DNA from 4 places in the Bacillus sp. FSL R5-0422 genome. Region 1 is predicted to be linked to each of the others. Evidence: riboswitches for the same ligand, from Rfam matches in the RefSeq annotation. Region 1 holds a riboswitch; each other region holds the start of a gene.
The links. A riboswitch is a leader RNA that binds a small molecule or an ion and turns the genes downstream of it on or off. The one in region 1 is predicted to bind S-adenosylmethionine.
Positions count from the first base shown of each region.

Region 2: it holds a riboswitch for S-adenosylmethionine, as region 1 does, so the genes downstream of both, MKX52_RS17795 (5-methyltetrahydropteroyltriglutamate--homocysteine S-methyltransferase) here and mtnW (2,3-diketo-5-methylthiopentyl-1-phosphate enolase) in region 1, are expected to answer to the same signal.
Region 3: it holds a riboswitch for S-adenosylmethionine, as region 1 does, so the genes downstream of both, MKX52_RS17480 (sugar ABC transporter substrate-binding protein) here and mtnW (2,3-diketo-5-methylthiopentyl-1-phosphate enolase) in region 1, are expected to answer to the same signal.
Region 4: it holds a riboswitch for S-adenosylmethionine, as region 1 does, so the genes downstream of both, MKX52_RS14805 (methionine ABC transporter ATP-binding protein) here and mtnW (2,3-diketo-5-methylthiopentyl-1-phosphate enolase) in region 1, are expected to answer to the same signal.

Region 1 covers NZ_CP152014.1:1,261,061-1,268,867, forward strand. Annotated here, with positions in the region: gene MKX52_RS06315 (methylated-DNA--[protein]-cysteine S-methyltransferase) at 1-125, shown strand, start outside; gene MKX52_RS06320 (hypothetical protein) at 217-351, shown strand; gene mtnA (S-methyl-5-thioribose-1-phosphate isomerase) at 377-1,438, opposite strand; gene mtnK (S-methyl-5-thioribose kinase) at 1,445-2,638, opposite strand; SAM riboswitch class I at 2,718-2,876, opposite strand; gene MKX52_RS06335 (pyridoxal phosphate-dependent aminotransferase) at 3,042-4,232, shown strand; SAM riboswitch class I at 4,276-4,377, shown strand; gene mtnW (2,3-diketo-5-methylthiopentyl-1-phosphate enolase) at 4,480-5,700, shown strand; gene MKX52_RS06345 (2-hydroxy-3-keto-5-methylthiopentenyl-1-phosphate phosphatase) at 5,701-6,396, shown strand; gene MKX52_RS06350 (methylthioribulose 1-phosphate dehydratase) at 6,360-6,998, shown strand; gene MKX52_RS06355 (cupin domain-containing protein) at 7,015-7,545, shown strand.
Region 2 covers NZ_CP152014.1:3,464,215-3,472,021, reverse strand. Annotated here, with positions in the region: gene MKX52_RS17805 (beta-glucoside-specific PTS transporter subunit IIABC) at 90-1,997, shown strand; gene MKX52_RS17800 (glycoside hydrolase family 1 protein) at 1,969-3,387, shown strand; gene MKX52_RS17795 (5-methyltetrahydropteroyltriglutamate--homocysteine S-methyltransferase) at 3,442-4,566, opposite strand; SAM riboswitch class I at 4,654-4,766, opposite strand; gene MKX52_RS17790 (gluconate:H+ symporter) at 4,847-6,166, opposite strand; gene MKX52_RS17785 (four-carbon acid sugar kinase family protein) at 6,219-7,640, opposite strand; gene garR (2-hydroxy-3-oxopropionate reductase) at 7,648-7,807, opposite strand, start outside.
Region 3 covers NZ_CP152014.1:3,403,244-3,411,050, reverse strand. Annotated here, with positions in the region: gene MKX52_RS17505 (PTS lactose/cellobiose transporter subunit IIA) at 1-242, shown strand, start outside; gene MKX52_RS17500 (6-phospho-beta-glucosidase) at 239-1,567, shown strand; gene MKX52_RS17495 (hypothetical protein) at 1,687-2,085, shown strand; gene MKX52_RS17490 (branched-chain amino acid aminotransferase) at 2,404-3,495, opposite strand; gene MKX52_RS17485 (right-handed parallel beta-helix repeat-containing protein) at 3,862-5,289, shown strand; SAM riboswitch class I at 5,405-5,514, shown strand; gene MKX52_RS17480 (sugar ABC transporter substrate-binding protein) at 5,684-6,802, shown strand; gene MKX52_RS17475 (sugar ABC transporter ATP-binding protein) at 6,872-7,807, shown strand, end outside.
Region 4 covers NZ_CP152014.1:2,871,014-2,878,820, forward strand. Annotated here, with positions in the region: gene metQ (methionine ABC transporter substrate-binding lipoprotein MetQ) at 269-1,090, opposite strand; gene MKX52_RS14800 (methionine ABC transporter permease) at 1,105-1,773, opposite strand; gene MKX52_RS14805 (methionine ABC transporter ATP-binding protein) at 1,766-2,791, opposite strand; SAM riboswitch class I at 2,946-3,054, opposite strand; gene MKX52_RS14810 (SCP2 sterol-binding domain-containing protein) at 3,157-3,498, opposite strand; gene MKX52_RS14815 (thioredoxin family protein) at 3,619-3,921, opposite strand; gene MKX52_RS14820 (toprim domain-containing protein) at 3,934-4,278, opposite strand; gene MKX52_RS14825 (YusG family protein) at 4,407-4,643, opposite strand; gene gcvH (glycine cleavage system protein GcvH) at 4,688-5,071, opposite strand; gene MKX52_RS14835 (arsenate reductase family protein) at 5,138-5,494, opposite strand; gene MKX52_RS14840 (acyl-CoA dehydrogenase family protein) at 5,666-7,447, opposite strand; gene MKX52_RS14845 (acetyl-CoA C-acetyltransferase) at 7,462-7,807, opposite strand, start outside.

The sequences.
Region 1 (7,807 bases):
CTATTTTTATTCCCTGTCACAGAGTGATTGGAAAAGACCGATCTCTGACGGGCTATGCAGGAACGAAGACAGATATGAAAGCGATTCTGCTTGAATTAGAAGGTATCCCATTTGTTCAAAAATAAATCGATTGACCTGTTCCAAAAGTTTTCCAAGCGACATATCCTTTTATTAAGCTAAAAAAGTTGGTTGAGGGAAAAAGGAGGGCGCTAGGGAATGCTTTGGGACAAAAAGAATAAAATGTATGCCATCACTTCACTATGTGTCAAAATGAACGTTTTGACAGAAGAACAGAAAAACGAAATCTTAGCCAAAACGAATGAAATAAAAAAGCGCGGTGCTCTTAAATAAGAAGTACACGGCGCTTTTTTTATGATCAGAGTGAGATGTTTTCAGCAAACAGGGCATCAATCTCTTCAGTATAGTTCGATGTGATAATCCCTTTCTCTGTAATGATCCCTGAAATGAGATGGTGAGGAGTGACATCAAAGGCGGGATTGAATACCTGAACATCAGGTGGTGCAATTTGGACGCCGTTAAATTCCTTTACTTCCAGCGGGTCACGCTCTTCAATTGGAATATCTGATCCGTCTTTAGTTGAGACATCAAAGGTAGACAGCGGTGCAGCTATAAAAAATGGGATTTGAAAATGCTTGGCTAAAATAGCAAGACTTAACGTGCCAATCTTATTCGCCGCATCTCCATTACGGGCAATACGATCAGCTCCAACAATGACAGCAGAAATTTGCTTTTCCTTCATCGTGTGAGCTGCCATATTATCTGTGATGAGCGTCACATCTACGCCGCCTTGCATGAGCTCCCATGTTGTCAGTCTAGCCCCTTGGAGAACAGGGCGTGTTTCGCAGGCATAAATGTGAAGATCGAGATTTTTCTTTTTCGCTAAATAGAATGGAGCAAGGGCTGTTCCGTAACGGCTTGTGGCGATGGAACCTGCATTGCAAATGGTCATAATCCGATCACCTGATTTAAAGAGCTGGAGTGCATTTTGACCGATTTGTCTGCATGTTTCTTCATCTTCGATTTGAATTTGAATGGCTTCATGGACAAGGTCTGTTTTGGCTGCATTGACTGAAGCTGCACGCTCAATGCGCCGCAACAACCGCTCCAATGCCCAGGCTAGATTCACAGCGGTTGGACGAGCACTGTTTAAATATTCTTTTATCTGAATGACTTCTTGTTGAAACACATCAATGTCTTCTGTCTCAATGTCTTGGGCACTGAGCGCCAGTCCGAAAGCTGCTGTAATGCCAATGGCAGGTGCTCCACGCACTTTTAACGTGACAATGGCATCATACACGTCTTCTTTTGTATATAGATGCTCAAACACGGTTTCTGCCGGTAATTTTTGCTGATTCAGAATGTTAATATGGTTTTCTTCCCATTCGACAGAACGGGGGACTTCAAATTCTTTAGACAAAACCCGTCACTCCTTTACAGATTGCTGGAATAATGCGACGAGGTCAGACGCTGTTTCCACTGCATGATATTGTTTGATGAATGTTTTTCCGAGCGTAAGTGCTGTTTTTTTCTGCTGAATCCGTTTAGATGGTGATGGAATCGCATCAAGATCAGCGGCATGAGCAAGGCCAATCGTTCGGCGGACAAGCTCACAGCCTGCAAAGCCTGTTGCTTCTTTTAAAATACGGTCAAAGGTTGTTTCTAAAAAGCTGTCAGATACACTAAACGCTTCAATGCTGTCTTCTTTCCAAGCCTTTGCGAACACTTCCTTGAAGGTCGCCCATACATTGACGACATGGTCAAAAAGGTGCTGCTGATCGTGTTCATTTTCACGAGACAAAGCGTTTAGGAACAGGTTGGCGATAAAGTGACCGATATCGAATCCGAAGGGACCATAAAAAGCGAATTCTGGATCAATGATCTTTGTTTCCGTCTCACTTGCAAAAATACTGCCTGTATGAAGATCTCCATGAACAAGTGTTTCGGCAGATGTCAGGAAAATACGCTTCAATTCAGCTGCTTTTGCTTGCACTTCAAGATCTGCCCAAAGCGCTTCGGCGACTTCTCTTAATTCTTCTTCAAAATCATTTGTGCTGCTATCAAAGAAAGGATCTGTGAAGACAAGCTTTTCGGTAATGTCACAAAGATCTGGATTCGTAAATTGCTTCACAAATTGTTTTTTGATTTTAGGATTTGTGGCAAAGTCAGAAGTGTAAAAAAGTGTTTTTCCTAAGAATTCTCCGACATGATCAGATAAATGCGGATATTGTTTTCCGGCAATTAGCCCTTTTCTGACGATTTCTAGGTGTGATAGATCCTCCATAGCCGTCACAGCAAGAGCTGTATCTGAATAATAGACTGCTGGTACAAGGTGCGGCGTATATTCTGACTGCTTGATTAGGGCAGCACTTTCGATCCTCGCACGGTCTAATGTAAGTGGCCAGCTCTCTCCGACCACTTTGGCGTAGGGAAGTGCCTGCTTGATAATCAATCCTTTTTCTTGTTTATGGTCAAAAATATGAAAGACGTAATTTAAATTTCCGTCACCGATTTCCGTACATGTCAAATGACTGCTTTCTTGGATCAAGCCAAGTCTAATTGCGAGTGCAACTGCCGAGCTTTCTGTTAATTCTTCATATGATGCCGTAAGTGTAACCAATTGCTTCCCCTCCAAATCATATAAAAAAGCCTCTTTCTCCTGAGAGAAAGAGGCTTGATGTCGTGTATGCTCAAAGCCTCTCTTATCTCTCAGCACATACGTCTGATGGAATTAGCACCGTGCCCTATAAGACAATTGTCTTGGCGCTTACTTGCTGCGCCCCACTTCACAGTGGTATTAACGGTCGGTTGCTGTTGGGGTCAAAAGGCCAAATCCCTCGCCCAACTCTCGATAAGAGAAATCAATATGTAATTGTTTCGTGTCTACTTGCATTTCTTAATTCAAGATATTATCAGAGCTGCAGTTCACATGTCAATCCTTTTTCAAAATTGCTTTACAATTCGTGAAACAATCCATTACAGTGTTTGTATTGCTACGTAACTTGAATAGAAGGTGAAGAAAAATGGAATTTCAGCAGTCAGATGTATTGAAACAATTACCGACACAATTTTTTGCATCCCTTGTGCAAAAAGTGCAGAAAAAAGTGGAGGAAGGCGCAGATATTATTAATTTAGGGCAGGGAAATCCTGATCAGCCAACTCCCGTGCACATTGTAAAAGCGATGCAAGAAGCGGTCGCAAAACCTGAAAATCATCAATACTCCTCATTCCGCGGAACAGCGAGATTAAAAAAGGCTGCCGCTGCCTTTTATGAAAGAGAATATGGGGTTACACTTGATCCGATGACGGAAATTGCGATTTTATTTGGCGGGAAAGCGGGACTTGTTGAGCTGCCGCAATGCTTGCTGAATCCGGGTGATACGCTCCTTGTTCCAGATCCAGGTTATCCTGATTATTGGTCAGGTGCCGTGCTCGCTGGAGCTCAGATGGTGACGATGCCGCTACTTGAGCAAAATGATTTTTTACCTGACTATGACCGGTTGCCTGAGGATGTTAAGAAAAAAGCAAAGTTGATGTATTTAAATTATCCCAACAATCCGACAGGTGCTATGGCAAGCCAATCATTTTTTGAAGAAACCGTGACATTCGCTAAAGATCACAAACTCTGTGTTGTCCATGATTTTGCCTACGGCGGCATTGGGTTTGATGGGGAAAAGCCGATCAGCTTTTTGCAAACAGATGGAGCGAAAGAGACGGGGATTGAAATTTATACATTGTCTAAAACGTATAATATGGCGGGCTGGAGAGTCGGATTTGCAGCAGGAAATCCGTCTGTTATTAACGCGATTGAGCTTTATCAGGATCACCTGTTTGTTTCACTGTTTAAAGCCACTCAAGATGCGGCAGTGGAAGCTTTGTTAAGCGACCAAACGTGCGTACAGGTGCAGAATAATCGATATGAGAAACGGCGAAATGTGTGGATTGCTGCGTGCAAGGAGATTGGCTGGGAGGTCACTGCACCAAAGGGGTCGTTTTTTGCTTGGCTAAAGGTGCCAGAAGGATATACATCTGAATCTTTTGCTGACGTATTATTAGAGAAAGCACATGTGGTTGTGGCACCTGGGAATGGGTTTGGTACTCACGGTGAAGGATACGTCAGAGTAGGACTTTTAACAAATGAGGAGCGGTTAAAAGAAGCCGCTCAGCGAATTGCTGCCTTGAATCTGTTTGAAAATAAGCCATTGACAACATGAAAAAACGGTGCGATAATTCAGACAATATTTTAAAAATTGAATATTCTTATCAAGAGTAGGCAGAGGGACTAGCCCAATGAAGCCCGGCAACCGACTTCCATGAAGCACGGTGCTAATTCTTGCAGCAAGCGCTGAGAGATAAGATTCGGATGAATGACACGAAACAACCTCTTTAAGGCGCTGATTAAGCACTTGAAGAGGTTTTTTTATTGACCATATGTATGACGCAATCGAAAGGGGATTCCTAGTGAGTGAATTACTGGCAACATACGTATTAACACATCGAGAGGATGAACAAGTGAACCGAAAAGCGGAGCAGATCGCGCTTGGTTTAACAGTTGGATCATGGACGGATTTACCGCAGCTCAAAAAAGAGCAGCTTCAAAAGCATAAAGGCCGGGTAGAAAAGGTAACAGAAAAATTTACCCCAGCCGAGAACGGTCTATATCAATCTGAGGTGACCATTGCTTATCCTGAGGCTAACTTTTCAGCAGATATACCGGCTGTTTTGTCGACGATCTTTGGAAAGCTTTCACTAGATGGAAAAGTGAAACTAGTGGACATTCAATTCTCGGATAGATTTAAAAAAAGCCTGCCAGGACCGGTATTTGGTATTGATGGCATACGAAAAAAAACAGGCGTGTTTGATCGACCTTTGTTGATGAGTATTTTTAAAGGTGTCATTGGCCGTGATATGACAGATTTAAAAGAACAACTCCGTTTACAAGCATTAGGCGGTGTTGACTTTATCAAAGACGATGAAATTTTATTTGAGAGCCCGCTAGCCCCTTTTGAAGATCGAATCAAAGAAGGAAAAAAGATATTAAAAGAAACATATGAAGAGACAGGGCACCGAACGCTATATGCCGTTCATTTAACAGGAAGAACCTTTGAACTGAGGGATCGAGCAAGAAAGGCAGCTGAACTCGGAGCGGATGCACTCTTATTCAACGTTTTTGCCTACGGGCTAGATGTCATGCAAAGCTTAGCTGAGGATCCAGATATTCGATTGCCTATTATGGCCCATCCTGCAGTAAGCGGCGCTTTGACATCATCACCTGAATATGGATTCTCCCATTCTCTTCTTTTAGGTAAATTAAATCGATATGCTGGCGCTGATTTAAGTCTTTTTCCCTCACCGTATGGGTCGGTCGCACTTCCGAAAAAAGATGCTTTTGGAATCTATGAAGCTTGTGTAAAAGAGGATTCGGTTCAAAAAACATTCCCAGTCCCGTCAGCAGGCATTCATCCTGGAATGGTTCCAGTTTTGATGAAAGATTTTGGACTCGACCATGTGATAAATGCTGGTGGAGGAATTCACGGACATCCTCGTGGAGCGATCGGCGGAGGGAAAGCATTTCGATCGATCATTGATGCGGTGATACATGGTGAGTCAATCCAAGAGAAGACAGCTTCTTGCCAAGACTTAAAAGCAGCACTTGAATTATGGGGAAGGGTAGTAGAATAAATGAAAAAACCAATTGTATGTTGTGATTTTGATGGAACCATTACGAAAAATGATAATATCATTCGCATCATGAAGCACTTTGCACCAAGTGAATGGACGAAGCTGAAGGACGATGTTCTCACAAAGGAGATCACCATTCAAGAAGGCGTCGGGCAGATGTTTCAATTACTGAAGAGTGATCAAAAAGAAGCCATTCAATCGTTTATTTTAGAAGATACAGAGATTCGAGAAGGATTCAAGCAATTTGTTAATCATGTGAAAAAGGCTGATATTCCCTTCTATGTGCTAAGCGGCGGGATGGACTTTTTTGTATATCCCATACTCGAGGGCATTGTGGAAAGAGAGGATATTTATTGCAATCATGCCTCATTTCACGAAGAGCATATTCAGATTGAATGGCCACATGCCTGCGATTCGCAATGTCAAAATGGCTGCGGATGCTGTAAGCCGTCAATCATTCGAGAACTGACCCGTGAGAATGACTTCATTATCATGATTGGAGATTCAGTCACCGATGTGGAGGCGGCAAAGCATGCGGATCTCACATTTGCGCGTGACTACTTGCTAAACGAATGTAAAGAGCTCGGGCTTGTTCATGAAGAGTATGAAACATTTATTGATCTTAAAGCACAATTTGATCAAATAAAGGAAGTGAAGGAATGGCAGACGAAAAGAACAAGCGCTGGCAGGAGCTAGCAGACGTCAAACGTGAACTGGCACAAAGAGACTGTTTTTACGGAACAAGCGGCAATTTATCGATTAAGGTGTCGGATGATCCAATCACGTTTTTGGTGACGGCAAGCGGCAAAGATAAACGAAAAGAAACAGATGAAGACTTTGTTTTAGTAAATGCAGCAGGTAACCCTGTTGATCCTGACGTACCGCTTAGACCATCAGCTGAAACACAACTTCACACATATGTGTATGAGCGGACGAATGCAGGCTGCTGTCTCCATGTCCATACTATCGACAATAATGTGATCTCTGAGCTGTATGGGGATAAGGGCGAGATTCGTTTCAAAGGAAACGAAATCATCAAAGCGCTTGGTTACTGGGAAGAGGATGCAGAAGTGTCGTTACCGATTATTGAAAATCCAGCCCATATTCCGCATCTTGCAGCACAATTTGCAAAGCATCTCACTGAAGAGTCGGAATCAGGTGCTGTGCTTATTCGAAATCACGGCATCACAGTCTGGGGAAAAACTGCCTCTGAAGCAAAACGAGTATTAGAGGCGTATGAATTTTTGTTTAGCTACTACTTAAAATTAACGCTTTATCAAAAGCAGCTTGTCACATAAAAAGGAGGAAAAGCACATGGCGACGATTTTGATTCATAATGAAGAGAATACATTACTTGAAAGCGAACAAGAGGTGGCAGCCTATTTAGAAAACCAAGGGGTCATTTATGAACATTGGGATATTGCAAAGCTGCCAAACCGATTATCAGAAAAGTATGATTTAACAGATGAAGAAAAGGACGAGATTTTGACTGTTTTCCAAAAGGAAATCGAGAGTATATCAGAGAAACGAGGGTACAAAGCACAGGATGTGATTTCATTATCTGATGCCACACCAAACCTAGATGACCTGCTCCAAAATTTTCAGCGTGAGCATCACCATACAGATGACGAAGTCCGTTTTATTGTAAGTGGTCATGGAATCTTTGCCATTCAAGGGAAGGATGGCGTCTTTTTTGATGTAAGACTGAACCCAGGCGATTTAATTTCTGTTCCACCTCATATTCGTCACTACTTTACACTTCAAGAGGATCGAAAAGTGGTCGCAGTTCGCATATTTGTCACAACTGAGGGCTGGGTGCCAATTTACGAGGAAGAAACGGTTTAATGACAAGAGCTGATCATTCCGCATGAGGCGGAAGATCAGCTTTTTTTTAGGAAAATAGGTATAAAACGAGAAAGAAAATAGTTGATTTTGATCTTCAGCATAGGATAAAATTCTGTTTAATCCATGTGTCAGTCCTGTCCAAATTTGAAGTTTACCCCCAAATAAGAGTGGGTAAGAGGTCTTTAGGCTGTAAAAAATTAAATAAAATAAGCATATTTAATTTAATTTACAAATAAAGTATAATTTTGGTGTCGGATCAATT
Region 2 (7,807 bases), 1.4 Mb from region 1:
TTAATGTCTGAATCGCTATTTTTCGGACATTAATGGATGTTTAGGTTTTTTCTATATCATGATTTAATCAACGATTGGAGGGTAATACAATGAACCACAAACAAACAGCAAAAGAAGTTCTAGAGCTTGTCGGCGGTGAAAAGAATGTTAAGCAGGTCACGCATTGTATGACAAGACTTCGCTTCAACTTATACGATGAAAGCAAAGCGGATAAAGAGAAGCTGCAATCAACAGATGGTGTCATGGGTGTGAATCAAAGCGGAGGTCAATATCATGTCATTATCGGCAATGATGTTTCGAATGTCTATCAAGCCATGATTGCTGACTCAGGCCTGTCAACAGATGTAAAGTCAGGCGGTACAGAAGAAGCAACAAAACAAAATGTGATATCTAAGCTTTTCGATTTTATCTCTGGTGTCTTCACACCGATTCTTCCAGCCATTGCGGGAGCCGGGATGATCAAAGGGATCTTGGCACTCATGCTTACGTTCCAGTGGATTTCAGATAAAAGCAGCACATATGCCATTTTAACAGCTATCGGAGACGGAGCCTTTTACTTCTTACCGATTCTGCTTGCTGTAAGCGTAGCCAAAAAAATTGGCACAAATCAGTATATCGCCGCTGCCATTGCAGCCGCCGCACTGCATCCGCAGTTAACGGCTTTACTAGGCGCAGGAAATACAGAATTTCTAGGCTTACCAGTGGTTGCCGTTGTGTACTCTTCATCGGTCATTCCGATTCTACTCACCATCTGGCTCGGCTCATATGTTGAAAAATTCGCAGAAAAGTATAGTCCGAAATCATTAAAGATCATCCTTGTTCCAACAGTCACACTTCTTGTCGTAGTACCAATTATGCTGATCGCGGTAGGACCGCTTGGTGGAATTATCGGAAATGGTCTTTCAGGTGGAATTGATTTATTGTTCAAACATGCAGGCATTTTGGCCGGACTCTTGATCGGCGGCTTCATGTCACCATTGATCATTACGGGTATGCACTATGCACTGCTTCCAATCATGATCAACAACATTACGTTAAACGGTTTTGACTTCATTCTTCCAATGATGTTTGTAGCGAATATGGCACAAGCAGGCGCAGCATTCGGTGTGTTCTTAAGATCAAAAAACAAAACATTCAAATCATTGGCGATGTCTACAAGTATTACTGCATTAATGGGTATTACTGAACCTGCTATGTATGGTGTGAACATGCGATTGAAAAAACCGTTCCTTGCAGCCCTCATTGGTGCAGCAGTAGGCGGCGTGTTCATGTCGATCTTTAAAGTAAAATCATATGTGATATCTGGATCAGCAGGTCTCCCAGGTCTCCCAACATTCATTGGCCCAACATTTGTCTACTCTATCATTGGCTTAGTAATCGCCTTTGTCGTAGCAACGATCATGACACTTGTTCTAGGATTCAAAGATGTACCAGTAAAAGATGATACAAAAGCAGACAAACCAGAAGAAAAGAAAGACACAGTAACACTTCAAAATGAAGTAGTACAAAGCCCGCTTGAAGGTCAATTAAAGCCGCTAAATCAAGTAAATGATGCAACATTCTCTAATGAAATCATGGGGAAAGGTACAGCCATTGTCCCAACAGTTGGACGTGTAGTAGCACCATTCAATGGCAAGGTTGAAACCATTTTTCAAACGAAACATGCCATTGGCTTAAAGAGTGACCAAGGCACTGAGCTTCTCATTCATGTTGGAATTGATACGGTGAAGCTTGGCGGAAAACATTTCACAAGTCATGTAGAGTCAGGTGATTTTGTACAAGCAGGAGATGTGCTCGTTGAATTTGATATCGAGGGCATTCAGCAAGAAGGCTATGATGTCACCACACCAATTATTGTGACCAACACAAACGATTTTGCACAAGTTGATGCGAAAACAGAAGGCACGATTTCAGTACAAGAGACACTGCTTACAGTCAGTGTAGAAGAAAATGAGGAGGGCGTTCAACATGAACAAGTTAGAAAAAACATTTCCTAAAGATTTCTTATGGGGCGGCGCTGTTGCAGGCAACCAAATTGAAGGTGCTTATAATAAAGATGGAAAAGGCTTATCGACAGCAGATGTATCACCGCATGGAATTATGCATCCATTCGATGAATCAATGAAAGACTTAAACTTATATCATGATGCGATTGACTTCTACCATCGCTATAAAGAAGATATTGCACTCTTTGCAGAAATGGGATTCAAATGCTTCAGACTCTCTATTTCTTGGCCGCGTATTTTCCCAAATGGCGACGATGCGGAACCAAATGAAGCAGGCCTTGCTTTTTATGACAGAGTATTCGATGAACTGCATAAGCATGGAATTGAACCAGTTGTCACGATTTCCCATTATGAAATGCCGCTTGCACTTGTGAAAAACTACGGCGGTTGGAGAAACCGTAAGCTTGTCGACCTTTATGAAACATACGCGAAAACGTTGTTTACTCGCTATAAAGACAAAGTGAAATATTGGATGACCTTTAATGAAATCAACGTCGTGTTACATGCGCCTTTCACTGGCGGTGGTCTTGTATTTGAAGAGGGGGATGACGAGAAAAGCATTCAATATCAAGCAGCGCATCACCAATTTGTTGCAAGTGCTTTAGCTGTCAAAGCAGGCCACGAAATCATTCCTGATGCGAAAATCGGCTGTATGATTGCAGCGATGACAACTTATCCATACAGCTCAAGACCAGAAGATATGTTTGCTGCAATGGATCAGGACCGTAAAACCTTGTTCTTCTCAGATGTACAGGCAAGAGGCTACTATCCAGGTTACATGAAACGATACTTCCAAGAAAATGGAATTCATATTGAGATCCAAGATGGTGATGAAGACATCCTAAGAAACCATACAGTAGACTATATTGGCTTCAGCTATTACATGAGCTTTGTGACAAGTACAGATCCAGAGGTTCTTGGAAAAGTCACTGGTGGTAACCTATTTGAAGGCGTTAAAAACCCTTATCTAGAAGCAAGTGATTGGGGATGGCAAATTGATCCAAAAGGACTTCGTACAACACTAAACCAACTATATGACCGCTACCAAAAACCATTATTTATCGTAGAAAATGGACTGGGAGCTGTCGATCAAGTAGAAGAAGACGGATCCATTCAAGACGATTACCGAATTGATTACCTCAGAAGCCATTTGCTAGAGGCGAGAGAAGCCATTGCAGACGGAGTAGACTTGATGGGTTATACAAGCTGGGGCCCAATTGACCTTGTTAGCGCATCAACAGCTGAAATGAAAAAGCGCTACGGCTTCATTTATGTCGACCGTGATAACGAAGGAAAAGGTACATTAGATAGAAAGAAAAAGAAAAGTTTCGATTGGTATAAACAGGTGATTGCGACAAATGGCGATCATTTAGATGCATAAAAGAAAAAAGACAAACCGTTCATACTGCGGTTTGTCTTTTTTTCGTCATTTGGACTATGAAGTCCACACTTGATCCGCAATCTCAATCACATGACGAAGCTTTTCCCATTGTTGCTCTTCTGTTAACAGATTGCCTTCCTCCGTTGAGGCGAAACCGCACTGTGGACTCAAGCAAATCTGGTTAATGTCGACGTATTGAGCTGCTTCCTCGATTCTTTTTTGAATCTGTTCAGCCGGCTCAAGCTCACCGTATTTTGAAGTGACAAGGCCTAGTACGATTTGGAGGTTTGGGTTCTTCACATAGCGAAGGGGTTCAAAACCGCCAGAACGATCGTCGTCGAATTCTAAAAAGAGACCATCTACATCTAAGCCGGCAAAAATCGTCTCTGCCGCTGCTTCATAACCGCCTTCAGCTGCCCATGTCGATTTAAAGTTCCCACGGCAAATGTGCATAGTGATCACCAAGTCCTCTGGACGATCGGCAACTGCTTCATTGATTGTTTTCGCAAATGACTCACGCAGTTCATCTTCTTCTCGGCCAAAGGCTTTGATTTGTTCATGCCCTTTTTCAGAAAAGAACACGGCCCATGCTGTATCATCCAGCTGTAGATAGCGACAGCCTGCATCATAAAAGGCACGGATGGCTTTTTTATATGCCTGTGCCACATCATGGTGGAATGCCTCTAGGCTGTCGTATACTCCTTCTTCAAGCTTTCCACGGAAAAAGAGCATATTCGGACTTGGAATCGTCATTTTAGCGGTATGATCACCAGCGATGCTGTGAAGGAATCGATAATCTTCCAGCATTGGATGATCTGTAAAATCGATCTTGCCCGTTACTTTGATTCCTCGCGCCTTTGTCGTCGTATTGTGGAATTGAATACCTTGATCTGCTTCAAATCCTTCAACTCCATCGAGTCCCTCAAGAAAGTCAAAATGCCACCAAGCACGTCTGAACTCTCCATCTGTGACAACCTCTAATCCAATTTCCTTTTGTTTCTCCACAATACGAGTGATTTCTTCATTTTCAATTTGTCGGAGTTGCTCTGCTGTCAGTGTACCGTCTGCTTTTTGCTTGCGTGCTTCCTTGATACGTTCTGAACGAAGTAAGCTGCCTACTTGATCTGCGCGGAATGGCGGTTTCGTTGTTTTCTTTCCAATGGTTTGTACTTGTGTCATGTTGAATCCCTTCTTTCTACAGGTTAAAAATCAAATAAAAAAGCTCTTCCTTGGATAAGGAAGAGCATCATATACTGAGAGAACTCTGCCTTATCTTCAAACAAGCATCTGCTTGCTTAAGGAATTAGCACCATTCTGTTCCGAGGAACAGCGGTTGCCGGGTTTCACAGGGCCAGTCCCTCCACCACTCTTAATAAGGTTACCTTTGATTCAATTTTCTTAATAAACATAATTATTCAACTTTTACGAGAGAAAGTCAATGGTTTTTACAGTTAATTTTCTATATGAACAAATCAGCGACGAGAACCCCCGCTAGTCCGACAAGTGAAAGAACGGTCACCATCAATGTCCACGTTTTAAAGGTTTGGGCCATGGACAGGTTAAAGTATTCTTTATAAATCCAGAAACCCGCATCATTCACGTGAGAGAACGTAATGCTGCCGGCACCTGTTGCGATCACCATTAACTCTGGGCTCACACCTGTGAGTCCAATCAAAGGAGCAGAAATGCCAGCCGCTGTGAGTCCGGCGACAGTGGCTGACCCTAAAGATACACGAAGGACCGCAGCAATCAACCAGGTGAGAAGCAGTGGCGAAAGTGTGCTTCCTTGCATGATTCCTGCAATGTATTGATCAACACCGCTATCAATGAGCACCTGTTTAAAAGCGCCACCACCTGCAATAATTAATAAAATCATCGCAATAGAACCGATAGAATCTGTGATTGATTTCATCACATCCTGCATGCTCTTTCCTCTGCCAAGTCCAAACGTGTAGATAGCAAGAAGAACGGAGATTAACAGTGCAATCGCAGGCTCGCCTAAAAACTCAGCGGTTGGCAGTAATGAGGAAGACGGAAAGAAAATTTCTAAAACTGCTCTGAAAGTCATGAGCAATACAGGCAAAATAGCGGTGAAAATGCTGATGCCGAAGCTTGGCATCTCTTCTTCTGTAAATTCCTTTGGATTAAATAAGTTCATTGGAATATGTGCGTGTAACTGATCTTTTTTAAATAATTTTGTAAAGAGAAGTCCGCCTACTAAAACAGCAGGAATCGCTAAAATAATCCCAACTAATAAGGTTTGTCCCATGTTTGCTTGAAAGACATTTGCAATGGCAGTCGGCCCTGGGTGAGGAGGGAGGAAGCCATGTGTGGTGATGAGTGCAGCGACGAGCGGCATACCCACATAAAGCACAGGAAGTCTTGCAGCTTGAGCGATCGTAAAGACTAGTGGAATTAAGATAATGAATCCGGTTTCATAAAATAGAGCAATTCCGATCACAAACCCAGTCAGCATCGTTGCCCATTGAATCTTTCCAATACCGAATCGATCAATGAGTGTCATCGCAATACGCTGAGCTCCGCCAGAATCAGCCATCAATTTACCAAGCATCGCACCAAAACCGAGAACGAGTGCGAGATGCCCGAGCGTACTGCCGAGTCCTTTTTCGACGGAAGCAATCGCTTCAAGTGGTGACATTCCTTCTAAGACAGCGACAATTAAAGAAACAATAATCAAAGATATGAAAGCGTTTAACTTAAAGACAACCATAAGTAAAAGCAATAATAAAACGCCAAGTCCGATAAACACTAACGACATGGTTTTTCCTCCTTTGTGGTGCATAAAGGAGTGTATAAACACCCCCTATGCTTTATCCTTCAAGTATGTCTACAGCTTCTTTTAACGTATCCCTTGAACCAACATTTCCCGGGAAAATCACATAAGACATGAAAGGGAATTTACTATCTTCACCTGTTTGCCAAACGGGAATGCCTGGTTTGATCTGCCCTGCTACGGTTGCGCGTTTCACGTGAAGTCCTCTAGTTCCAATATCACTGGAGGTAATGCCACCTTTGGCAATGAGATACTTAGGGCGAATTGTGAGACGCTGGACAATGCTTGTCACAGCATCACTAATTTTTACAGAAAGCTTTAATTCTTCCTCCTGTCGATCATCCCCAAGGTCAAGCCGTTCTCTTCTTGTATAAACAGCCACAGATTGACCAGATACTAATAATTCTTCAGTTTGCTGAATCACACGGTCAATTTCTTGTTGAAATGCTTCAGGCTCCAGCACGAGGTGTGTATTGAATTCGATCAAAGCTACCTCTTTATTTTGTTGAAGCGCTTTTAATTGATCTGTTGTCTTCTTCACATGAGAACCAATCATAATGAGACCACCGTGTGGGCTTTGTTCTTGTATCAAGTCATGTCTTGTTAATAAGGCACGATCCCCTATACCGCCAAGAACTTTTGTAAGTGCCGCTGCACTTCTGAACATAAGTTGCTTTCCTGCTTGAATGGCTTCTATGAGAGCAGTGACAAAGACTTTGACATCGTCATAGTCCACAGCGTTTACAACCACTTTTTTAAAATCAGTCACACTCAAGAGCTGATTTTTTATTTGATTCATTCGTAAAGCCCGTAGATCATCTAACGAAATGTAAGTGGTGTTCTCTTTCGTGAAAGATCCGTCTGACTTTTCTTCAATCCATTCTCCGAGATGAGATGACTGAAAGCCGAATGTGCGATCTTGTGCAAATTCTGTGTTACCAGCAGGAATTAATTCTTGTCCTTCTTGGACGTAATGAATATTGTTGATCGTCAAGCGTCCACCTTCTTGGAAAAAAGGAAGAAGGATTTCTCCATCGAATTGGCGGGAGCTTTGCTGTTCAATCGTGGTTCTGAGTACTTCTGTTTCCAGCGGGAAGTGTCCACGAAGAGTGGAATCTCCTCGGCTGACAATGATGAAATCCTGATCAAGCCGTTCCGCTACCTTTACAATTGTTGAAGCGATTGTTTCGTGTACAGCGATCGTTTCCTTCTCAGTCATACTGCGAGAATTGGTCAAAATAAAAAACATGCGGCTGTCTTCAAGAAAACCAGCTTCGATGCTTTCTTCTGACCAATCGGTGAAAACAGAGACGCCATGTACGGTTTGAATCCCTGTTGGATCATCATCTAATACAATGACTTTATGATGAAAGCTGTTCAGTGCTTGTTCGTATGCTGCTTGAATGATTTTTGAATCCGCTTTCGGAAGAGCATTCAGTATGTCAGTGCTTTTCTTCATGACCATCTCATCCTTTCTTCACTTCGACATGAGCCATTTTTTCGTAATATTGAACGATGCCGCCATGGTCAAGCCCAGATTTTCCGTCGGCTTTGAGCGCGTGGAAGATTTCGAGCAGCTGGCTAGAAAGAGGGAGAGGAACGCCGATATCGTGAGCCGTTTCCATC
Region 3 (7,807 bases), 1.5 Mb from region 1:
AGCAAGGAAACTTTGATGAGGCGAAGCTAAAATTGCAGGAAGCACAAGACGCGTTAAATGAGGCGCATCACGCACAGACAGAGCTGATCCAAGGAGAAATTAGAGGAGAAAAGACCGACATCAGTCTCTTAATGATCCATGCACAGGATCATCTCATGAACGCAATGACTGTCAAGGAGCTTGCGGCGGAAATCATCGAACTCCATGAAAAAATGAAGCAACTCGGAGGTGTCAATTCATGAAAGAAGGAATCAAAATTGTCACAATAGGCGGAGGATCGAGCTATACGCCTGAGCTTGTCGAAGGATTTATCAAACGGTATCATGAATTGCCAGTAAAGGAATTATGGCTCGTGGATATTGAAGCGGGTCAAGAAAAGTTAAACATCGTGGGTGCTCTCGCGAAACGCATGGTCGAAAAAGCCGGGCTACCGATTGAAGTACACCTGACGCTTGACCGCAGGGAGGCCCTGAAGGACGCAGATTTTGTGACAACACAATTTCGTGTAGGGTTGCTTGAAGCACGTGCAAAGGATGAGAGAATCCCGCTGAAATACGGCGTCATCGGTCAGGAAACGAACGGACCAGGCGGTTTATTTAAAGGTCTTCGAACCATTCCAGTGATTCTCGACATCGTGAAGGATATGGAAGAGCTTTGTCCAGATGCATGGCTTGTGAATTTTACAAATCCAGCAGGGATGGTCACAGAAGCTGTGCTGCGCTATACGAATCTAAAAAAAGTAGTCGGACTATGCAATGTTCCAATTGGGATAAAAATGGGGATTGCCAAGGCGCTTGAGGTGGATGTTGAACGGATCGAGGTACAGTTTGCGGGCCTCAACCACATGGTTTATGGATTAGACGTGTATTTAGACGGGATCAGCATTATGGATCAAGTGCTCGATGAATTAGGAAATCCGAATAGTCAGTGGTCTATGAAGAACATTGAAGCGAAAAACTGGGAACCTTCTTTTGTGAAAGGCTTAGGAGTCATCCCATGCCCGTATCACCGCTATTACTATAAAACAAAAGATATGCTGGAAGAAGAGCAAAAGGCAGCCCAAGAAAAAGGAACAAGAGCAGAGGTTGTCCAGCAGGTCGAACACGAATTATTTGAGCTCTATAAAGATCCGGATTTATCAATTAAACCACCGCAGCTCGAAAAAAGAGGCGGGGCGTACTACAGTGACGCGGCATGTAACTTAATCAGCTCCATCTATAATGATAAGCATGACATCCAACCAGTCAATACAGTGAACAGAGGCGCAATAGCCAGCATTCCCGCTGATTCAGCGGTTGAAGTGAACTGTATTATCACGAAGGACGGACCAAAACCAATTGCGACAGGTGATCTACCTGTAGCTGTGAGAGGGCTCGTTCAACAAATCAAATCATTTGAGCGTGTGGCAGCAGAAGCGGCAGTCACAGGAGATTACGAGACGGCTCTTGTAGCAATGACGATCAATCCGCTTGTCCCATCTGACGAAATTGCAAAGCAAATTTTAGATGAAATGCTCGAAGCCCATCGTGAATATTTACCGCAATTCTTCAAATCAGTTAAAGCTTAAAACAAATGGCCCCTTTATGGGGTCGTTTTTTTATCATTGCCCCATATAGAAATTCAAAAAAGAAGTGTATGATAGTTAAAAAACAACATGTATGGCTTCAAAGAAAGGACGGTTTGAGTATGGTTGCAATTGGTTTAATGCTTTACGGCTTTGTCGTTCAACCTCTGTTGAGTTATGGCACAGTGGTCTTGTTTTTGTATGGCATCATCGCTTCATTTATTGGTCTTATTCGTCATAGACAGTATGTGTGGATTTATGTTCTTCGCCTGCTCGTTTGTTTTACCATTCCAGTAACCAACCTGTTGATGTATTTCGCCACAATTGGTGGAGATGAAAGAGACTTTGATTTTCAGCCGATGCCGTTTGTTTATTATCTTGTTTTTATCATAGAAATCATCATCGTCTTTTTACCAGAGATCTTTTTACTGATCGAAAAAAAGAGGAGCATCAAATGGAAACAGTGGATATATGCAGGGGCGATTGTAGGTGTATCTGTCTTGTTTTGGTGTACGATTTGATAGAAGGCTGACTGGATATCTAAGGCTATTTCGCCTTTTTGCCACGTAACCTCTTTCGTCTAACCTTTACAAAAGTAATAGAAAGAACAAGGATAGAAATTCCGAGAAACTTAAATAGAACACGGGTGTGAAACGGTGAATCGTCGAAACCAGTAGCGACGATCATTGAACCGATACAGATCCCAATGAACGCTAGTAGATAAGTAAAAAACATACCATCACTCTCCTTAATCATATGTATTTACCATTATAAGGTATATTGGAGAGGTGAATAAACAAAAAAAGAACCCTTCATGATTGAAAGGTTCTTTTACATGTTTAAGCTTGTTTGACGACCGAGTCGACTTCTACTGTCCAGCCGAAGATATCTGGTTGTGTGCCTTTTTGAATACCCGTAATGGCTTCATACAATTTCTTTGATACTTCACCTGTTTGACCATCTTGAATCACATATGGCTGATCGTGATAAATTAATTCCCCGACAGGAGAGATGACGGCCGCCGTTCCAGTTCCAAAGATTTCTTCAAGCTCACCTGATTGATGTGCTTCAATTAACTCATCAATCGAAATTTTACGCTCTGTCACTGGAATTCCCCAATGTTTTAATAGCTCAAGTACAGAGTTACGGGTGATGCCTTCTAAAATGCTGCCGTTCAGTTCAGGCGTCACGATTTCCCCATTGATCTTAAAGAAGATATTCATACTTCCGACTTCTTCAATATACTTCTTCTCAACACCATCAAGCCAAAGAACTTGTGAAAAACCTTTCGTTTCAGCCACTTGCTGTGCCTTAAGGCTTGAGGCGTAGTTTCCAGCTGTTTTGGCATTTCCTGTTCCGCCTTTAACGGCACGGACAAACTCGTTTTCAACGGCAATTTTGACTGGATGGATGCCTTCTTTATAGTAAGATCCCACTGGAGAGAGGATAATCAGCAGCTTATACGTGCTTGACGGTGCAACGCCTAAATACGGCTCAGTGGAAATAATGAATGGACGGATATACAAGGAAGTGCCCTCTGCATCAGGTACCCAATCCTTATCAATGCGAATGAGTTCATTTAAGCCCTCTAAAACCGTTTCTGTATCAATTTGCGGGATACACAGGCGGTCATTGGATCTGTTTAAGCGCTCCATGTTCTTTTCCGGACGGAATAAGAGAATTTTCTGATCCTCGGAAACATAAGCCTTCAAGCCTTCAAAAACAGATTGCCCATAATGGTAGACCATCGAAGCTGGGTCCATTGGAATAGCCTGATAAGGGATAATTCTTGGGTCATACCAGCCTTGATCAATGGAATAATCCATCACAAACATGTGATCTGTGAAGATTTTTCCGAATTCAAGTTGATCAGATTGAGGTTTTGGTTTTTTTGTTGAACTAAGTTCAACGCGGATGGGTTGTTTTGGCATCGTAAATCTCCTTGCTGTTTGATTATTTGAAAATTCTAATAATATGAAATAATTATGATTCTATTCTATACCTTCACAAAATATTAGCAATAGGTTTTCTGGAATTCAGACAAGAAAAATCTGTTAAAGCGCTTTCCTTCTCTCTGCCGTCAGTCTGCCTCATGTCACCCCTTTGTAATAAAGAAATAAAATCCAAATGCATTATTAACTGATTAATCTGACAATTTAAAAGCGGATAAATTTCCTGTAAGATATTCTTTCAACCATACACCTTTTGACCAGTACATTGCAAGGGGCATTCTCATATTTTAATCCTCTTTTTTTTAACCGATAAAGAAAATAGAAGTGAAAGGAGCAAACAACAGGATGAAACGAGCGATACCAGGTATTTTACTTATTTTATTCATGACCGTCATCAGCTTCGGCTGTCAAGCGATGACGGAGGAGGCTGGCGCTAAGCAAAGCATAGCCTATCACGTAGCGACAAACGGAAACGATAAAAACCCAGGAACGAAGCAAAAACCTTTTCGCACGCTGAAAAAAGCGGCAAGTATGGCGAAAGCCGGGACAACCATTTACGTGAGAGGCGGCACATATAAAGAGAAATTGATTGTCCGCCATTCAGGTACAAAGAAAGCACCAGTTATCTTTCAAGCTTATGGAAAAGAAAAACCTGTTATTAGCGGGGCTTCACTTAAAGGAAATCAAGCAGATGGCGGTCTTGTCACGATCGATCAAAAAAGTTACATTACCCTCAAAGGTCTGACGGTGGGACATCTCAAGACGAATAAAGAAGACCTGACCCCAGTCGGTATTTTCATCAAAGGAAGCGGGAAAGGCGTCAAACTTCTCAACAACCGAGTGTATGACATTCAGACGACACACAAAAATGGGAATGCGCACGGTATTGCGGTCTATGGAACAAAAGCTCCAGCGGCCATTGAAGATATTGAAATCAAAGGAAACACTGTTGAAAAATTAAAGCTTGGCTTCAGTGAAGCGCTTGTGCTCAATGGGAACGTCACTAAGTTTCGTGTGACACATAACACGGTTCGCCACACGGATAATATAGGTATTGATTTAATTGGTTTTGAGAACGTAGCACCTTCTAAAAAGTACGATCAAGTCAGAAATGGTGTTGTATCAAGAAACAAAGTGTACGAGATCACGAGTGTAGGGAATCCAGCCTATGGCAAAGACATCTCCGCTGGTGGCATTTATGTGGATGGTGGGAAGGATATTGTGATTGATCATAACATTACACATCACAACGATCTTGGGATTGAAGTCACAAGTGAACATAAAGGAAAAATGGCAGATCGTATTCGCATTGAACACAACCAAGTGTATTTGAACCGTTATACAGGCATTTCAATTGGCGGTTATGATAAAAAGCGAGGCGGAACAACAAATACGACGATCTCACATAATATTTTATACAAAAATGACACAGCCGGCTTAGAAGGCGGTCAATTGTTGATGCAATATCAAGCCGTGAACAATCGAATCACGAGCAATATCATGACAGCGAGTGCCTCGCATTACTTAGTCGTGAATCTTTATGGAGTGAATCAAAAGAATACCTTCCAGAAGAACGTTTATGATGACCGCAAAGGTGCGAAGGCTTCACAGTGGGTATGGCGCGGGAAATGGATGGAAGGCTACAAAACATATCTCTCTAAAAGCGGTCAAGATAAAGGATCAGCACATCTCAATCCGCAATTTGTGAATGAGAAAAAATATGATTTTCGCCTGAAGAAGTCATCACCTGCTAAGAAAATCATCGGAAATTAAGCATGTGTGAACGCAAACGCATTGTTTTAAATTTTCAAAAAAATCATTGACATTGATGTGACATCACATTAAAGTAAAGAAGACATTTCAACGAAAACAAAATTTCATAACGGATCTCTTATCAAGAGAGGCAGAGGGACTGGCCCTATGACGCCCGGCAACCGTTTCTACTATAGAAATTGGTGCTAATTCCTGCAAAGCTGTGACAGCTTTGACAGATAAGAGAGGAAGAATTCCCGATACATGTTTCATGCAACGGTGTTCAAGCCTCTCTTTCTAAGAGAGGCTTTTTGTCGTCTCTTTTTCAAAAGGAAGAACAGTTTACTGGCGTTTTCCTACATTTTTACCTAGTTTTCCGATGTGAAAAATAAAAACAACTTGAGGAGGAACAGCAATGAAGCGTAAGTATTTTACATCTAGTCTTATATTATTAACGGTATTGACTGTCCTATTAACAGGCTGCGGCACTGGATCGAGTGCGGGCTCAAAGGCAAATGCGAATGAAAAAGTCTCTTTTGACAATGTACCGAAGCGATTCGCAAAGGGACAGGGAGCAAAAATTAAAGTCATCCGTAAAATCGGCGGAGATGATCATACAGCACAGTTTTTAGCTGGGACAAAGGCAGAAGGTGAAGCGCTTGGCTTTACGGTTGATGTCTACACCGCAAATGGAGATACAGCGAAGTTCCATGACGCCATCTCTCAGGCGCTGGAAGAAAATTATGATGGCTTTATCATCTCTCATGGGGACGACGAGGCGACCGTCGCTGACGTGAAAAAGATTACGGCAAAGGGCATTCCGGTCGTAGCGTTCGATTCAAATCCTAAACTGAAAGGCATCAAAGGGGTTACAGTGACGTCTCAAGATGACGAACAATTAGCGAAAAAATCACTAGATGCACTCGTGTCTGATTTTAAAGGAAAAGCCAATATTGCGTACCTCTGGGTAGATGGATTCCCGCCAATGGTGAGACGGAACAAGGTTTATCAAGAAACGCTCAAACAACATTCAGGAATCAAGGAACTTGACCGCTTTGGTATTGCCTCCTCTGATACGTCTGTTCAAACACAAAATGCTGTGGCAGCGATGCTGAATAAATATCCAAAGGGTAAACTCGATGCTATTTTTGCCACGTGGGATGCCTTTGCCATTGGCGCAGCAAGAGCGCTAAAGGAAGCAGGAAGAACAGAAGTGAAGATTTATGGGATTGATGTGTCAAATGCTGATCTTCAAGAAATGACAGCAAAAGACAGTCCGTGGAAGTACACAGCAGCAGTTGATCCGAAGCTCATTGGCGCAGTTGACGTGAGAATTCTTGCGAAGAAAATAGCGGGCGAGAAAACCCCGTCTTCCTATGACCTTGAGGCCTCTCTCATCTCACAAAAACAGCTTCAACAATCAGGAAAAGCCATCAATATGGTCAATCTTGCAGACGAAGTGAAGGGATTCGGCTCATCAACTGCCTTTGAAGAAGATTGGATGAAGACCTTGAAGAAGCATTATACAAAATAAACGTCGTGCACTCTCTTCTATAGAGGGTGTTTCGTTTTTCAGATGATGATCATGAGAAGGAGGACACCTATGACAGCGCCGTTAGTTTGTATGAAGCATATTTCGATTGAATTCCCAGGAGTAAAAGCGTTAGATCAAGTGAATTTCACATTAGAAAAAGGGACAGTTCATGCACTGATTGGAGCGAATGGTGCTGGGAAGTCCACGTTAATGAAAGTTCTTTCTGGCGCTCATTCCCATTATGAAGGAAGCATTCAAATCAATGGTCAGGCGGCATCAATTCAAACCCCAAAGGATGCAGCCTCATATGGTGTGCAGACGGTTCATCAAGAAGTGGATACAGCTCTCGTTCCTTATTTAAGTGTTGGAGAGAATATGATGATGCATCAGCTTGAGAAAAAAACATTTGTCGGCTGGAAAGAGCTACACCGTAAGGCAGCTCACCGATTAAAAGAATTGGACATCGACATTTCCACAAAACGCCTTGTGAGTGATCTGTCCCTTGCGGAAAAACAGATGGTGCTCATCGCCAAGGCTGTTTCAATCAAATGCAGCATTTTAATCTTAGATGAACCAACTGCCCCGCTTAGTCATACAGAAACAAACAAGTTATTTTTAATGATTGATCGGCTGAAACAGAATGGAACGGGTATTGTGTTTATCTCTCATCGCATGCCTGAAATTTTCACCATTTGTGATGAACTGACAGTGATGCGAAATGGAACCGATGTCGCAGCTCATCTTGTTCAAAATACAAATCCCCAGCAGATCATTGAAGAAATGCTAGGAGCGCCATTAGAGGAGCAATTCCCGCTTCGTACACCTTTGAAAGACGCACCTATTGTCCTTGAAGTGAAGCAGCTAAACGACCAGCATAAATTACGCAACATTCATCTTCATGTAAAAAAGGGAGAAATTCTCGGAATTGCAGGCCTTGTCGGTGCAGGAAAAACGGAATTGTGTAAAGCGCTTTTCAGCGCCTCAGAAAAAACGACGGGGACTGTA
Region 4 (7,807 bases), 1.6 Mb from region 1:
ATGAGCGAGATTTGAAAAAATACACAAAAAAACCTCGCTTTGACGAAAGCGAGGTTACAGATTGTTGACAAAGGTCTAAAATGAACTTAATTTTAGACCTTTGTCTTCCTTTCAGCGTGATAGAAAACCTTTGCAGTGTAGGAAGGACGAGTACTGGAGCGGAGCGAATCCGACATTCGTGAGCACCAGCACGCAGGACTGACACCGAATGCGAGGGTTTGTCTACACGCTGAAACCTCGCTTTGACGAAAGCGAGGTTAACACATCGTTATTCAGATACCGGTAGTACAGCACCGTCATATTTTTTGTCGATGAATTCTTTGATTTTATCAGAGTGAAGAACTTCCATTAAAGTCTTGATCTTATCTGATTTTTCTTCACCTTTGCGAACCGCCACGATGTTTGCATATGGGTTGTTCTTTGTTTGCTCAAGTTCGATTGAATCGTTTTTCGGATTCAATTTATTTTGGATCGCATAGTTGACGTTGATAAACACAGCATCGCCTTCACTGTTTTCATAAGCTTTCGCTGTTAGTTCAGGAGCGATTTTTTTGAACTTTAGGTTCTTTGGGTTTTCTTTGATGTTCTTTACAGTAGCGTTGATTGTATCAACCTTTGGGTCGAGTTTGATGACACCAGCATGTTGAAGCAGGGCAAGCATACGTCCTTGCTCAGCTACGTTGTTTGTCATGATGATCGTGCCACCGTTTGGAATATCTTTTACTGATTTGTATTTCTTAGAGTAGATGCCGAATGGCTCAAGGTGAACCGCACCTGCACTCACTAGGTCGTAATCTTTGTTTGATTTATTTTCTTCATTTAAGTAAGGGATATGTTGGAAAAAGTTTGCATCCACTTCTTTTTCAGCTAACGCTTTGTTGTACATTTTATAATCACTAAGTACTTTCACTTTGAGATCGTAGCCTTTTTCTTTTAGAAGTGGTTTTGCTTCTTCAAGAATTTCGGCATGTGGTGTTTTTGAAGCCGCAACCGTAATGGTTTTGCTATCACTTGCGTTATTAGATGAACCGCATGCAGCTAAAATGCCTGCAAATGCTAGAAATAGTGCACTTAAAATCAATTTCTTCATGAATAAATCCTCCCTTATCGTTTATCAATTTTATTTGTAATCAAATCACCGATTATTTGAATAATAAAGACGATGATGAGAATAAACACAGTGGCAAAAAGTGTGACATCTGTATTACCAGATTGGTATCCTTCCACATAAGCAAGGTCACCAAGTCCGCCTGCTCCAATTGCACCTGCAATCGCAGTTGAGCCAATTAAAGCAATCGCTGTTACGGTAATACCTGAAATGAGGGCTGGCAATGATTCTGGCAGCAATACTTTGAATATGATGGTCGATGTTTTCGCTCCCATTGAGCGTGCTGCTTCAATGACTCCTTTGTCTACCTCACGCAGTGCAATTTCGACAAGACGTGCATAGAATGGAGCTGACCCAATGACAAGGGCAGGCAGTGCTGCATTTGGACCTAGAATTGTATGCATTAAGAATTTCGTGAACCCTAATAAAAGAATAATTAAAATGATAAAAGGAATCGATCTGAAAATGTTGACGACTCCACCGATGACAGCATTGATCGGTTTATTTTCCCAAAGACCACCTTTTCCTGTAAGGAAAAGCAGGAGTCCAAGAATAATTCCGATCACAAAGGCAAACGCCAATGAAATGAGTGTCATATAGACCGTTTCGCCCGTTGCATTCCAAATGACTTCTAAATCAACGTTCGGAAACCATTTCTCAAACATGTGTCATCACCTCAATTTCAACCTGTTTGCTTTGGATATAGGCGATGGCTTTTTCTACCTCAGTCTCTTCTCCATTAATATGGATAAAGAGTGTTCCAAACGCGCCTTCCTGCGTTTGAGAAATCTTTCCTTGAAGGATATTTACATCGACCTTGAAGGATCGAATGATTTCAGTGATGAGCGGTTGCTCGGCAGAATCGCCAATAAAGGACAACCGTACGACCTGACCTTCTTTTACGCGCTCTAAGACGTGTTCGATTGTTTCTTTCGCTTCCTCTGGTTCAGCAAGCTGCTGGACGAATCGCTTCGTCATTTCTTCCTTCGGCTGTCTGAAAACGCGTAATACCTCGCCTTCTTCGACAATGCGTCCATTCTCCATCACCGCCACGCGATGACAAATTTTGCGAATGACATGCATTTCGTGTGTAATCAGCACAATCGTCAGTCCAAGTCGTTTATTGATATTTGCCAAAAGATCAAGGATAGAATCCGTTGTTTGCGGATCAAGTGCTGACGTTGCTTCGTCACAAAGAAGAACCTTTGGATCATTTGCTAATGCTCTCGCAATCCCCACACGCTGTTTTTGTCCGCCGCTAAGCTGAGACGGATACGCATTTTCTTTTCCTTCTAAACCGACTAATTTAATCAGTTCATTCGCACGCTCTCTCCGTTTCGATGTCGGTACACCTGCGATCTCAAGTGGGAACATAATATTTTGTCTCACTGTTCTTGACCAAAGTAGGTTAAAGTGCTGGAAAATCATGCTGATTTCTTGTCTTGCTTTCCGAAGTTTCGCATTCGATACTTCATTGATCCGGTTGCCTGCCACTTCGACAATTCCTTCTGTTGGCAGCTCCAGACCGTTTAATAGGCGAATCAGCGAGCTTTTTCCGGCACCGCTATACCCAATAATTCCGAATATTTCACCTTTACCAATATCCAAGTTGACGTCTTTCACAGCATCAACATTTCCGCTTTTTGAATGATACGTTTTTGATACATTCTGTAAATGGATCACAGTCTGTTCACCTGCTTTCTTGCTGAATCTATAGGTTGCCATCACATACATTATTTATTCTTCCTGATGCCATGCTCCGCGCCTGGCTTGAGGTCAGTAAAAAAGACCCAACTGCAATGCAAGCAGAAAGGCCTTTTATGTTCAATACGCCTTTCTCTCATCTTTCAAAGCATTGCGGCTTTGAGTGAATTGGCACCAATTTCAGCTATGCTGACGGTTGCCGGGTTTCATAGGGCACGTCCCTCCACCTCTCTTAATAAGAGAAAATATGTTGTTTTATGTGATGTTCATGTTTTTACTAACGTAGAATATCATGCTACCCGAGATATGTCAACGCTGTAAATCGCTAATTTCCTAGTAAACGACTACGTTATCATTTTTCGAAAAAAACCGTTCGTCAGCCAGAGCACCGCCTCTAGTCTTAGGAGCGCGCGGAATGACCCTTTTACTTTCACTTGTCCCCTGCTAATTAACTGCTGTAAGGACATATCTCCATCTAATAATTGTAGTATTTCTTTTCTCTCACCATAAAAGATGAGATCCGATAACTCAATTGCAGGTAGTTTCTTCACTTCACCACGCTCATCCACAATCAATGTACAAGAGTCAGTTTCCGCCTCAAATGTAATCTTCAAGGATGATGATGAGAGCAGCGGTTTTAGCAATAAGCGCTGCCCTTTGTTACCATGGGTTTTCACTTTTTCCACATGTATAACCTCCCTGTCATTTGGTTATACATAACATTTCTCTACAAACATTCCCTTGTCCTTTATAAATAACTCGACAAATTTTCAGATGAATTGCTTGAAATATGACAAAAAACCGCTTTATTTAGCGGTTTCAATCATTTCATGAAGATATGGAACAGAGTGAAAGGCATAGCCTTTTTGCACCAGTTCGCCTTTTTTAAACAGTAGAAAGCAAGGAACGCTTTCGATCTCAAAAGCCTTCGCAAAGCCTGGTGAGTAGTTTAAGTTATTTTCGTAAAAAGGTACATCCGGCTGCATGGTGTCTACGACCGCAAGCATTTTCTTTGCCAGCTGGCATGTTCCGCAAAACGGTGTATATAAGTATAAAAGAAATAAATCGTCCTTTATTTCCTTGAAATCATGTTCTTCAATCTCTTTCATATACGTCCACCCTCATAAATATTTCGAATGAACATCAATGTTTGCAGCTAATAGGATAGATGCAATGTGGGCTGACGGTGAAGCGGCCACTTCGCGGTACGTTCTGTCGACAAAAAGATGAAGCGCTTCAGGGAATTCTTTTCGAAATTGCTTCCGCAGTTTGTCGCCTGCATCGTCACTGTCTGCTAATATGTAAACGTCTTTCCCCAATAATTCGTCTACGAGCTGATCCAGCTTCGATGTACTGATCGTGCCATTGGTGCAAATGATGGTAACAGGTTCACTTATGACTTCTTTTAGCTTTTGTTTGTCTGTTTTACCTTCTACTATGATGACCTTTTCTACCTCTACATTCATCACGATCACCCGGCCCTTTTGACATTGTTCAGTTCTCCCTTAGATTACAATCTTTCATCGAGGTTGTAAAGATTGGGCACTTGCACTAAAAAGACTGCAGCTTATGCTCACTGCAGCCTCATCTGTGATTAGCACCAGCCATTTTCATCATCACAGTCTACATATTTTTCTGTCCCGTGGGTCAATGTATCCGTCAGACGATAAAAACGATTTTGATCATAGGAATAACCTGATTTTAACTCATATTGGTTTTCACTAATCATCGTGCCAATCTCTTCATTTTGATGATACAGCACCATGCCGCTTTCTTTGAATCGCCCTGTGACATGATCTGTTATATCCACCTGTTCTTTTTGAAAAGACAAATTGGACACCCCCCATAAAGGTAGAGTGTCCAATTTCACGTGAATTAGTCTTCTTTTGTCATTTCTTCATATTGCTCAGCAGTCATCAAGTTCTCAATTTCAGATGTATCAGCTGGCTCTACCACGATCATCCATGCTTTTTCGTATGGAGAGTCGTTGACGAATTCAGGGCTGTCATCCAGCTCATCGTTCACTTCAACAATTGTACCGTTGATCGGTGCGTAAAGCTCAGAAACTGTTTTCACTGATTCTACACTTCCGAAAGGCTCGTCCGCTGTAATTTTGTCTCCTACTTCAGGAAGCTCAACGAACACGATATCGCCTAGCTCAGATTGAGCAAAATGCGTAATACCGATACGCACCTTTTCCCCTTCTACTTTGACCCATTCATGTTCTTCTGAATAACGTAAATCTTTTGGTGTGCTCATTCAATACCCCTCCAGTCTTTTCTTTCAATCTATATTGAAGATACCACAATCTGAATGAAAGTTACATCATTTCCAGACGCTTTTAAATGTATCTTCATTAAATCCAATCGTGACTCGTTTACCGTCTGTTGTAATCGGACGCTTGATCAGCATTCCATTAGATGCGAGTAATTCTAGCTGCTCGTCCTCTGACATTGCAGGAAGTTGATCTTTCAGCTGTAGCTCTCGGTATTTCTGTCCACTTGTATTAAAGAACTTCTTCAACTCTAAGCCGCTTTTTTCGTAAAGGGCTTTTAATGTTTCTTTATTAGGCGTCTCTTCGACGATATGTATGCTGTTGATGTCTTTATTGTGTTCTTCCAGCCATTTTTTTGCTTTTCGGCATGTACCGCAAGATGGGTATTCATAAAAATCTAAAGCCACCATTTTCACCTCCTGCAAATAGTGACAACATTTTATCACAAAATATTTTAAAAACCTAAATGTATGCTTACAAAAAGGTGCAGAAAGAAGACAAAGGGCTAAAATAAAGATCATTTTAGCCCTTTGTCAACAATCTGAGGTGCGGAATGATATCCGCAAATTTCAGCCGTCTTATACGATATATTTCTCTACTTCAAAGATTCGTTTCGCCACTTCGCGCTTTTTGGCGATGACATTGATCGGGGTGAATCTTGTCAGTTTGCGAAGAGCTGAAAGACTCATGCGGAGTGCATCTCCTTCTTCCATCGCGATTAAGGATTCTTTTGCATGGGCTTCAATTTTTAAGAAGGCCTCCTGCGTGAATATTTGTGTGTAAGCAAGCTTTTGATTATTCTTATCTAGCCCTGATGCAGCGATTGCCTTTTCAGTACGCAGAATCGCCGATTCAGCAGCAAAAATTTCATTGACGATATCCGCTATGTTCACAAGAATCTCTTGCTCTTTGTCTAACGCTTTTCCATACTTCATCGCCGCCATTCCAGATACCATTAAGGCGATCTTTTTCGCATGGGCAAGCAAATATTTTTCTTGATCGAGCGGCTGATCACCCGGCTCTTCCGGCATCATCATCATGAGCTCTTCCTGTAAGGTTTGCGCCTTTTGAAGAAGCGGAAGCTCTCCCTTCATCGCTTTCTTCAGGAATGTGCCTGGGACTAGCAGACGGTTGATTTCGTTTGTCCCTTCAAAAATACGGTTAATCCGGGAGTCACGATAGGCTCTTTCGACCTCGTATTCTTGCATGAATCCATATCCGCCGTGAATCTGCACACCCTCATCCGCAATATAGTCTAAAGTTTCAGAGCCAAGCACTTTACAAAGAGAGCATTCAATGGCATATTCTGCAATGGACTGGGCAATTTGTTTGCCGTCCTTTTGGTCTTCTTCACTTAATAGACCCATACGCTGTTCAAATAATCCGACTGTGCGGTAAACAGCACTTTCCATCGCATAGAGCTTTGCCGACATGTTGGCTACTTTTTCACCAATTAAGCTAAATCGAGAAATGGGCGTTTGGAATTGCTTACGCTGGTTTGCGTATTCTGCCGATAATTGAATGACACGTTTTGACGCGCCAACTGTCCCGACAGCCAGCTTGTAGCGTCCGATATTTAAAATGTTAAAGGCAATGACATGACCTCTGCCAGCCTCACCTAGTAAATTCTCTTTTGGCACTTGAGCATCCTCAAGGATTAACGTTCTCGTTGAGGACCCTTTAATGCCCATCTTTTTCTCTTCAGGTCCCGTTTTGACACCAGGGAAATCCTTTTCTACGATAAAAGCAGAGAAGTGTTCACCATCAATTTTCGCATATACGACAAAGACGTCGGCAAATGCGGAGTTTGTGATCCACTGTTTTTCCCCATTCAACACATAATGGGTTCCGGCTTCATTTAACACCGCAGTTGTCTTTGCTCCAAGAGCGTCAGAGCCTGATCCTGGTTCAGTTAGGGCATACGCCGCTATCGTTTCTCCAGAAGCAAGTCCTGGCAGATACGTTTCCTTTTGCGCTTGGTTTCCGAACAGTACGATTGGCAGAGATCCAATGCCGACATGGGCGCCATAGGAAAGCGAGAAGCTCCCTGCTCTGGAGAATTTCTCGGTAATAATAGCTGAACTGATTTTATCTAATCCAAGCCCTCCGAATTCTTCAGGCACGTCGGCTCCTAGCAGCCCAAGCTCTCCAGCCTTTTTAAGAAGCCTGACGGAATGCTCAAATTCATGCTTTTCAATTTGATCTATATATGGAACAACGTCTTGTAAAATATAATCCTCTGTTGTCTTTCCAATCATTTGATGCTCATCAGAGAAATCCTCTGGTGTAAAGATATGCTCATAATTCGTCTCATCAATTAAGAAGCTTCCACCCTTTTTTACCTCTTCCATTGCTTTCATTCTGTTTTCCCCCTTTAGATCAATTCAAAAATTCCTGCTGCTCCCATGCCCCCGCCGATACACATTGTGACGATGCCAAATTGCTCGTTTCGCCGTTTCATTTCATGAATGAGTGACAGTGTCAATTTCGTTCCTGTACAGCCGAGCGGATGTCCTAGTGCGATTGCCCCGCCATTGACATTCACTTTCTCTTCATCAATTCCTAAATGACGAATGACTTGAATGGCCTGAGAGGCAAACGCTTCGTTTAATTCAAACAGTCCGATATCCTTCAGCTCAAGTCCAGCGATTTTCAGCGCACGTGGAATGGCTTCAATTGGACCGATCCCCATCACTTCAGGCGGTACACCACCAACAGCA